One region of the Streptomyces sp. NPDC007157 genome, then DNA from elsewhere that is predicted to be linked to it. Evidence: riboswitches for the same ligand, from Rfam matches in the RefSeq annotation. Region 1 holds a riboswitch; the other holds the start of a gene.
What was found. Region 1 has a riboswitch for thiamine pyrophosphate ahead of thiO (glycine oxidase ThiO). Riboswitches for the same ligand answer to the same signal wherever they lie in the genome.
Positions count from the first base shown of each region.

Region 2: linked by a shared signal. The riboswitch ahead of ABZ642_RS19195 (thiamine ABC transporter substrate-binding protein) and the one ahead of thiO (glycine oxidase ThiO) in region 1 are both predicted to bind thiamine pyrophosphate.

Region 1 is NZ_JBEYFE010000006.1:408,501-413,046, forward strand. It holds gene metF (methylenetetrahydrofolate reductase [NAD(P)H]) at 1-254, opposite strand, end outside; gene thiE (thiamine phosphate synthase) at 464-1,111, opposite strand; gene ABZ642_RS14310 (Rv2175c family DNA-binding protein) at 1,146-1,511, opposite strand; gene ABZ642_RS14315 (FAD-dependent oxidoreductase) at 1,644-2,882, opposite strand; TPP riboswitch at 3,012-3,123, shown strand; gene thiO (glycine oxidase ThiO) at 3,121-4,290, shown strand; gene thiS (sulfur carrier protein ThiS) at 4,287-4,487, shown strand; gene ABZ642_RS14330 (thiazole synthase) at 4,491-4,546, shown strand, end outside.
Region 2 is NZ_JBEYFE010000009.1:236,754-241,299, reverse strand. It holds gene ABZ642_RS19200 (iron ABC transporter permease) at 1-164, opposite strand, end outside; gene ABZ642_RS19195 (thiamine ABC transporter substrate-binding protein) at 215-1,321, opposite strand; TPP riboswitch at 1,398-1,505, opposite strand; gene rlmN (23S rRNA (adenine(2503)-C(2))-methyltransferase RlmN) at 1,594-2,700, opposite strand; gene ABZ642_RS19185 (cytochrome P450) at 3,040-4,281, opposite strand; gene ABZ642_RS19180 (phosphatidate cytidylyltransferase) at 4,542-4,546, opposite strand, start outside.

The DNA of each region.
Region 1 (4,546 bases):
AGCGTGGTGTCGGCGACGATCTGCTGGGTCTCCCTGACGGTGCCCGCCCGGGTGGAGCCGCCGGCACCGTAGGTCACGGAGACGAAGTCGGGGGCGACCGCCTCGACCCGCCGGAGCGCGCTCCACAGGTTCCGCTCGCCCTTGGGGGTTTTCGGCGCCGAGAACTCGAACGAGTACGTGGTCTTGCCGGAGGCGAGCATGTCACGCACCGTGCGTGCGCGGTCAGTCCTGGTGGATGCGGTTCCGAGGGCCATACTCGCAGGTTAGCCAGGGGTGGACGGACACCCAACCGCACTCGGGATATTTGCCCGGATTGTCGGCCCCACGTCCGGATACTGGACAAGTTTCCGGACGCTCCGCCGGTGAGCCGCGCCGACCGGAGCGGGCGCGGCGCAGGAGCTACGCCGATCTGAGCGGGCGCGGCCGAGAAGCCACGCCTACCTGAGCGGGCGCGGCCCAGGAGCTACGCCGACCGCAGTCGCTTCGCGAACTCGGCCGCCGCGGCGCCCGGGTCGTCGGCCTCGGTGAGCGCGCGGACCACGACCACCCGGCGGGCGCCCGCGTCCAGCACCTGGTCGAGGTTGCCCAGGTCGATGCCGCCGATGGCGAACCACGGGCGGTCCGTGCCCAGGGCGGCGGTGTACCGCACCAGGTCGAGGCCGGGAGCGGGACGGCCGGGCTTGGTGGGGGTGGGCCAGCAGGGGCCGGTGCAGAAGTAGTCCACACCGTCCTCGACGGCGGCCGCGGCGGCCTCGGAGTCGGCGTGCGTGGAGCGGCCGATCAGGACGTCCGGGCCGAGGATCGCCCTGGCGGCCGGGACCGGCAGGTCGCCCTGGCCGAGGTGGAGCACATCGGCGCCGGCCGCGTGGGCGACGTCCGCGCGGTCGTTGACCGCGAGCAGCTTGCCGTGCCGGGCGCAGGCGTCGGCGAACACGGCGAGGTGCTCCAGCTCCTCGGCCGCCTCCATGCCCTTGTCGCGCAGCTGCACGATGTCGACACCGCCCGCCAGGACCGCGTCCAGGAACCCGGCGAGGTCGCCCTGCTCCTTACGGGCGTCTGTGCACAGGTACAGCCGGGCGTCGGCCAGCTGCGCGCGGGCGGTGTCGGTCATCGGTGCGTCCCCCGTTGTGTCGGTACTGGCTGCCTCAGACGGCGAGCGCCTGGGCGCGGCGCTTCACCTCCGTGCCACGATTCTCGCTGAGCGCCTGCGCGGGGGTGCCGGGCAGGGTCTCGTCGGGCGTGAACAGCCACTCCAGCATCTCTTCGTCCGTGAAGCCGTCGTCCCGCAGGAGCGTCAAGGTTCCGGACAGGCCCTTGACGACCTTGTCCTCGTCGATGAAGGCGGCGGGGACGTGCAGCGCGCGGTTCTCACCACGGCGGACGGCGATGAGCTGGCCCTCCTTGACCAGCTGCCGCACGCGCGTCACATCGACGTCCAGCATCTCTGCGATGTCGGGGACGGTGAGCCAGGCGGGGACGAGAACATCGATCTTTGCGTCAATCTCGGTCACGGAAACAAGGGTAGGCGTTCCGGCGGGTGGGTCGCGATAGGGAAGCGCCAGGATGGGTGGGTGATCGGCTGCGGTTCGTCATGGCTGGTCGCGCCCGCGCGGCGGAGCCGCACATGTCCCGGCCCCGCGCCCCTAAAGGGGCGCCGCGGTCGCGTTCTTCAAGGGGCGGGCGGGGTCGGACAGGGCTTCCGGGTCCATCTGGCGGCCCCCTTCGATCAGCCTGCGCCCCTGCGCCAGGTCTCGTGGGCGGCCTACCGCCAGGAGAGCGACCAGGCGGTCCTCGCGGAGCCAGCAGACGCTCCAGGCCGGGCCCGTCGGGTCGCCGCGCCAGATCATGCGGTCGGCGACGGCGTGGTGGCCGGCGTACTGCACGAAGCGGCCGAACTGCTCCGACCAGAAGTACGGCACCGGGTCGTAGACCGCGTCGGACTCGCCGAGGATGTTGGCGGCCACCGTGCGCGGGCCCTGGAGGGCGTTGTCCCAGTGGTGGACCAGCAGGCGCTCGCCGTAGCGGCCGGACGGGAAGGAGGCGCAGTCGCCGACCGCGTAGACGTCCGGGACGCCGGTGCGCAGCCGGTCGTCGGCCAGCACCTCCCCGTGCGCGCCCAGTTCGATGCCGGAGCCGGCGAGCCAGGCGGTGGCGGGGCGGGCGCCGATGCCGACCACGACGGCGCCCGCGGGCACCCGCGAGCCGTCGTCGAGCACCACCGCGCCGGGTTCGACCCGCGCCACGCGCGCGTGCGTGCGCAGTTCGGCGCCGCTGTCGGCGTACCAGCCGGTCATCGGCGCGGCCACCTCGGCCGGGAGCGCTCCCGCGAGCGGGCGGTCGGCGGCCTCCACGACGGTCACCGCGCAGCCGGCCTGCCGGGCCGCGGTGGCGAACTCGGCGCCGATCCAGCCCGCGCCGACCACCACGATGTCGTGCTGCCGGGCGAGCACGGGCCGCAGCCGCTCGGCGTCGTCCAGGGTGCGCAGCAGATGGACGCCGGGCACGCCCTCGGTGCCGGGCAGCGTGATCGGCTCGGCGCCGGTGGCGAGCACCAGGTCGTCGTAGGGCACCGGTCCGGTCTCGGTGTCCAGCTCACGGTCGGCGGGGCGCACGCCGAGGGCCTCACGGCCCAGCGCCAGCTCGATGCCGAGCGCCTCGAAGTCGACCTCGAAGGCGGAGCCCTCGGACTTGCCGAGCAGCACCGCCTTGGAGAGCGGCGGCCGGTCGTACGGCTGGTGCGGCTCGGCGCCGATCAGGGTGACGGTGTCGGTGAACCCCCGCTCGCGCAGGGCCACGGCGGTCTGCACCCCGGCCATGCCCGCGCCCACGACGACCACGCGTCGCTTCTGTGACGTGCTCGGTCGCTGCGTCTGCTCGCTCACCTGATCACCATAGACAAGAACCATAGACAACTGACAAAGAGTCAGTCAGTGGGCGTGCTGAGTGACCTGTTCCACACCGCCGGGGCAGGCCGTCTTACAAGGGCGGAGGCCCGCGGGCTAGGGTGGCCGGGAAGCACACGCGGGAGCCCGGACGCACCGGGCTGAGAGGGAGGCTGGCGGCCTCCGACCGTACGAACCTGATCCGGGTCATGCCGGCGAAGGGAGGGGCTGGACGCCCATGTCCGCACATACGTCCGACGTCCTGGTCATCGGGGGCGGGATCATCGGCCTGGTGACTGCCTGGCGGTCCGCGCAGCGCGGGCTCGCCACCGCCGTGGTCGACCCCGAGCCCGGCGGCGGGGCCGCGCAGGTCGCGGCGGGGATGCTGGCCGCGGTCACCGAACTGCACTACGGCGAGCAGACCCTGCTGGGACTCAACCTGGCCTCCGCCCGCCGCTATCCCGACTTCGCCGCCGAGCTCACCGAGCTGACCGGCCACGACCTCGGCTACCGGCGCTGCGGCACGCTCGCGGTCGCGCTGGACGCCGACGACCGGGCGCACCTGCGCGAGCTGCACGCCCTCCAGCATCAGTCCGGGCTGGACTCCGAGTGGCTGTCCGGGCGGGAGTGCCGGCGCCTGGAGCCGATGCTCGCGCCGGGTGTGCGCGGCGGGCTGCGGGTCGACGGCGACCACCAGATCGACCCGCGCCGGCTGGCGGCCGCGCTGGTGGCGGCGTGCGAGCGGGCCGGGGTGGTCTTCCACCGCGGCTGGGCCGAGCGTCTGGAGGTGGTACGGGAGCGGGCGGCCGGTGTCCTCACGCGCGCGGGGGACCTGTTGGCCGCGGACCGGGTCGTGCTCGCCGGCGGCAGCCTGAGCGGGCGGCTGGCGGGGGTGCCGGACGAGGCGCTGCCGCCGGTGCGGCCCGTGAAGGGGCAGGTGCTGCGGCTGACCGTGCCCGCACCGTACGCGCCGTTCCTGAGCCGGACCGTGCGGGCCGTGGTGCGCGGTGGCCATCTCTACCTGGTGCCCCGGGAGAACGGCGAGCTGGTCGTGGGGGCGACCAGCGAGGAGCTGGGCTGGGACACGACGGTCACGGCGGGGGGCGTGTACGAGCTGCTGCGCGACGCGCACGAGCTGGTGCCCGGCATCACCGAGCTGCCGCTGACCGAGACCCGGGCCGGGCTGCGCCCCGGCTCCCCCGACAACGCGCCGCTGCTCGGGCCGACCCGCCTCGACGGGCTGCTGCTGGCCACCGGGCACCACCGCAACGGAGTGCTGCTCACGCCGGTCACGGGAGACGTGATGGCGGAGCTGCTGACCGGCGGTGAGCTGCCGGAAGAGGCCCGTCCGTTCAGCCCGAAGCGTTTCGGCCCCGTCCCCGGCCCACTCCTGGAGCAGACCGCATGAACATCTCCGTCAACGGGGAGCGCCGGGAGATCACCCCCGGCACCGCTCTCGACACGCTCGTGAAGTCCCTGACGGTCGCGCCGTCCGGGGTGGCCGCGGCGGTCAACGAGACCGTCGTACCGCGCGGGGAGTGGCCGGGTACGGCGCTCGCCGAGGGTGACCGCGTGGAAGTCCTGACCGCCGTACAGGGAGGCTGAGCCATGGCCGACGATCCTTTCGTGCTCGGGGGTACGGCCTTCTCCTCCCGGCTGATCAT
Region 2 (4,546 bases), on a different contig from region 1:
GCCTGCCAGGTGGTGAACCACAGGACGTGCCGGATGTCGGACTGGCCGACGACGTCGGCGATCCGTCCGAACCGCCACACCCCGTCGGCCTTCAGCCCGCGCGTGACGATCGCCGTGACCGGCCAGGCGAAGAAGACGGCGAAGAACGCGACGGGCACGGCCATCAGGCCGAGCCGCGCCACGCTCCCGCGCCTGCCGGCTGCTTGAGTACCGGCTACTTGAGTACGAGCGAGGTCCACGTCTTGACCCACTGGTCACGGTTGGCGGCGATCTTGTCGGGCGCCATGGTCTCGGGGTCCTTCGCGGCGGGACCGTACTTCGTGAACTCGGCGGGCACGCCGGCTCCCTCGACCACCGGATACACGAACATGTTCAACGGCATGTCCTCCTGGAACTCCTTGGAGACCAGGAAGTCGATGAGCGCCTTGCCGCCCCGGGTGTTCCCGGCGTTGCTCAGCAGCCCGGCGAACTCGATCTGCCGGAAGCAGGTGCCGGTCGCGACGCCGGTGGGCGCGGTGCTGGGCTTCGGGTCGGCGTAGATGACCTCGGCGGGCGGGGAGGAGGCGTACGACACGACGAGCGGCCGGTCGCCCTTCGCCTTCCGGCCGCCGGCCGAGCCGGAGAACTCCTCGTTGTAGGCCTGCTCCCAGCCGTCGACGACCTTGACGCCGTTCTCCTTGAGCTTCTTCCAGTAGCCCTGCCAGCTTCCCCCGCTCTCGGCTTCGCTCGAACCGGAGGTGCCACCGTCGCCGTACTGGGCGGCGCTCCCGAGCAGGAATCCCAGCCCCGGCGAGGAGGTCGCCGCGTTCTCGGTGACGAGGAGGTTCTTGTACTGCGGCTTGACGAGATCGGCGTAGGACGTGGGCGGGGTCAGCTTGTGCTTGCTGAAGTAGGCCTTGTCGTAGTTGACGCAGATGTCGCCGTAGTCGATGGGCGTGACCCGGTGCTTGCCCGCGTCGAGTTGGTAGTCCGTGCCGACCTGGTCGAGGCCCTTGGCCACGTACGGCTGGAAGAGGCCGTTGTCGAGGGCGCGGGAGAGCAGTGTGTTGTCGACGCCGAAGAAGACGTCGCCCTGCGGGTTGTCCTTGGTCAGGATCGCCTTGTTGACGGCCTGGCCGGCGTCGCCGTCCTTGAGGACCTTCACGTGGTAGCCGGACTGCTTCTCGAAGTCCTGGAGCACGCTCTTGGAGACGGCCCATGAGTCGTGGCTGACCAGGGTGACGGTCTTGGAGTCCGCTGCGGAGCCGCCGGACGACCCGCACGCGGACAGCGTGACGAGACCGAGCCCGACGGCCGCGGCCAAGAAGGTCTTGGTGTGCACTGGTGTTTTCCTCCTGGGGTGGACCAGGAAGAGACGCGGCCCCACCCGGTGGAACCACCCGGGCAGGGCACAACAGCTTGAGTGATGACCGAACTTCCTACCCAGAATGACCTGGGCGAGGTTCAGAGGGTCTGCGGCCCGATTGCCGCACTCTCAGCGCTGTGGCGCTCCCCTGTCGGAATATGAAGATGTCGATATGAAGATGTCAGTGTACGAAGATGCCAGTGTACGAAGGTGTCGACGTACGACGATATGGCTGTACGGCCCTCAGATTACCGCTCGGTGGCCGCGAGCTGACCGCACGCTCCGTCGATCTCCTGCCCGCGGGTGTCCCGGACGGTGACGGGCACCCCATGCGCGGCGATCGCCTCGACGAACGCCTTCTCGTCCTCGGGCCGCGAGGCGGTCCACTTCGAGCCCGGTGTCGGGTTCAGCGGGATGAGGTTGACGTGCACGGGCTTGCCCTTGAGCAGGCGGCCCAGCCGGTCGCCCCGCCACGCCTGGTCGTTGATGTCGCGAATGAGGGCGTACTCGATCGACAGCCGACGCCCGCTCTTCTCCACGTACTCGAACCCGGCGTCGAGGACCTCGCGCACCTTCCACCGCGTGTTCACGGGGACGAGGGTGTCGCGCAGCTCGTCGTCGGGGGCGTGCAGGGAGATCGCGAGCCGGCACTTGAGGCCCTCGTCGGCGAGCCGGTGGATGGCCGGCACGAGCCCGACCGTCGACACGGTGATCCCGCGCTGCGACAGACCCAGCCCGTCCGGGGCCGGATCGGTGAGCGCGCGGATGGCGGTGACGACCCGCTTGTAGTTGGCGAGGGGCTCGCCCATGCCCATGAAGACGATGTTGGAGAGCCGCGCCGGACCGCCGGGCACCTCCCCGTCCCTGAGTGCCCGCATCCCGTCCACGATCTGGTGGACGATCTCCGCGGTGGACAGATTCCGGTCCAGACCCGCCTGCCCGGTCGCGCAGAACGGGCAGTTCATCCCGCACCCCGCCTGTGAGCTGATGCACATGGTCACCCGGTCCGGGTAGCGCATCAGCACGGACTCGACGAGCGTGCCGTCGAAGAGCCGCCACAGCGTCTTGCGGGTGGTGCCCTCGTCCGTCGACAGATGCCGGACGACGGTCATCAGCTCGGGGAACAGCGCGTCCCGCAGCCGGTCCCGGGAGCCTGCGGGGATGTCCGTCCACTGCTCGGGGTCGTGCGCGTACCGCGCGAAGTAGTGCTGCGAGAGCTGCTTGGCACGGAACGGCTTCTCACCGATCTCGGCCACCGCGTCCTTGCGCTCGGCAGGCGTGAGGTCGGCGAGATGCCGCGGCGGCTTCTTGGCTCCGCGCGGCGCGACAAAAGTAAGTTCTCCGGGCTTAGGCATGGCCCAACCAGTGTCGCAGATCCAATCGGGTGACCCGCGACCGACGATCTGGGGGCCTGTCGCTGACGGTCGTCATCTGTCGTCGCCGGTCCCCGAAGCAAGACGGACGGCCCCCGGCCTTCGGACGCTAGACACTGTGGGGCGGCGGGTCCGCCACCTCTGGCTGCAACCGCTTGCTCGAGCGTGTGCCCACCGCGTGCCCGACGACGTAGGCACAGAAGACGAGCGTAAGGACTCCGGCCACTTGCGCGGTCTTGTTGCCCTCGATGATCGCAGCGTGCCCGAGTTCGTACATCAAGTAGACCGCCACCGCGCACAGAATCCAGTGCCACGCGCTTGTCACCAGGTCACGGGCAGGGTGCGCGGTCCGCGGATCAGCCCCTGGCGCTGGAACTCGACCTCCTCGGGAGGCACGGCCAGCCGGATGCCGGGGAAGCGGGTGAGGACCGAGCCGATCATGATCTCGGCCTCCATACGGGCCATGATGGCGGCCATGCAGTGGTGCGGACCGTGCCCGAAGGCCAGGTGGGGGCCGTCGGCGCGGTCGAAGTCCAGCTCGTCGGGGTCGGTGAAGACCGCGGGGTCACGGTTGGCGGCGACGTACGCGTTGTAGACGACCTCACCGGCCCGGATCAGCTGGCCGCCGACCTCGACGTCCTCGACGGCGACCCGTGGGATGCCGACGCCGTTGCGGTGCGGGACGTAGCGGAAGAGTTCGTCCACGGCCTTGGGGAGCAGCTCCGGCTCGCGGCGCAGCCGCTCCAGATGGCGGGGGTGGGTGAGCAGCGCGTACATCATCGAGCCGCTGTTGTTGCGGACCGCGTGGCCGCCGCTGACCTGGATGGCGGTGGCCAGGGAGATCGCCTCGTCGGCGGTGATCTCCCCGGACTCGGTGGCCAGTGCCAGCACCCCGGCGAGGTCCTCGCGGGGCTCCTCGCGGCGGTGCTGGAGCAGCTCGGCGATCCGGGCCCGGGTGGCCCGGGCGGCCTCCTTGCCGCGCTCCTCGGAGTCGGGCCCGGCGGACAGCAGGGCCTCGCCGGTCGCCGCCCAGCGGTGCCAGTCCTTCTCGTCGACGCCGAGGAAGTCACGGATCACGGCGATCGGGAAGGGGCCGTGGAGATGCTCCATGAGGTCGGCGGGCGGCCCGGCGGCCGCCATCGCGTCGAGCAGTTCGGCGGCCCGGCGCTCGGCCATCGGCCGCAGCCGCTGCATGGCCTGCCCGGTGAACGCGCGGGCCACGACCCGGCGCAGCCGGTTGTGCCGGGGCGGGTCGATGTACTGCAGGCCCGCCGTCTGCGAGGCCACGGGCTCCGGGCGCATGCTGGTGACGTCACGGCCGACGACCTGTTCCCGGGAGAAGCGGGGGTCGGAGGTGACGAAGCGACAGTCCTCGTACCGGGTGATCAGCCAGGCGTGCCCCTCGCCGTGCGCGAGTTTGATCCGGGTGACCGGCTCGTCGCGCAGCATCTCGTCGAGGAACGGGTCGGGGTCGAGGGCGGGCAGATCGTCGACGGGCCAGACCCGCACCGCAGGAGGCGGGGTCTGGGGCGGGGCGGAGGCCGAGGCCGGGTCGAGGGGCATGGGCACACTCCTGCGCGTCGGAGACACAGCGTCCTCACAGGGAGTCTGCCTCCCACCGGACTGACCATGCGATTTCTGCTGCGTCATCCGGGGCCGACAAGCCGTCGAGCCCCCGCCCTGCGAAGGGCGGGGGCTCGACTACGACAGGTGTACGTCAGCCGCTGCCGACGAAGAGCACCATGAGCGTCGGCAGCGGGGAGTCCAGCCGGTCCATGCCGTGTCGACTCGCCGCTACCGCGGCCCGGCGCCGTGGCCCGACGTCAGC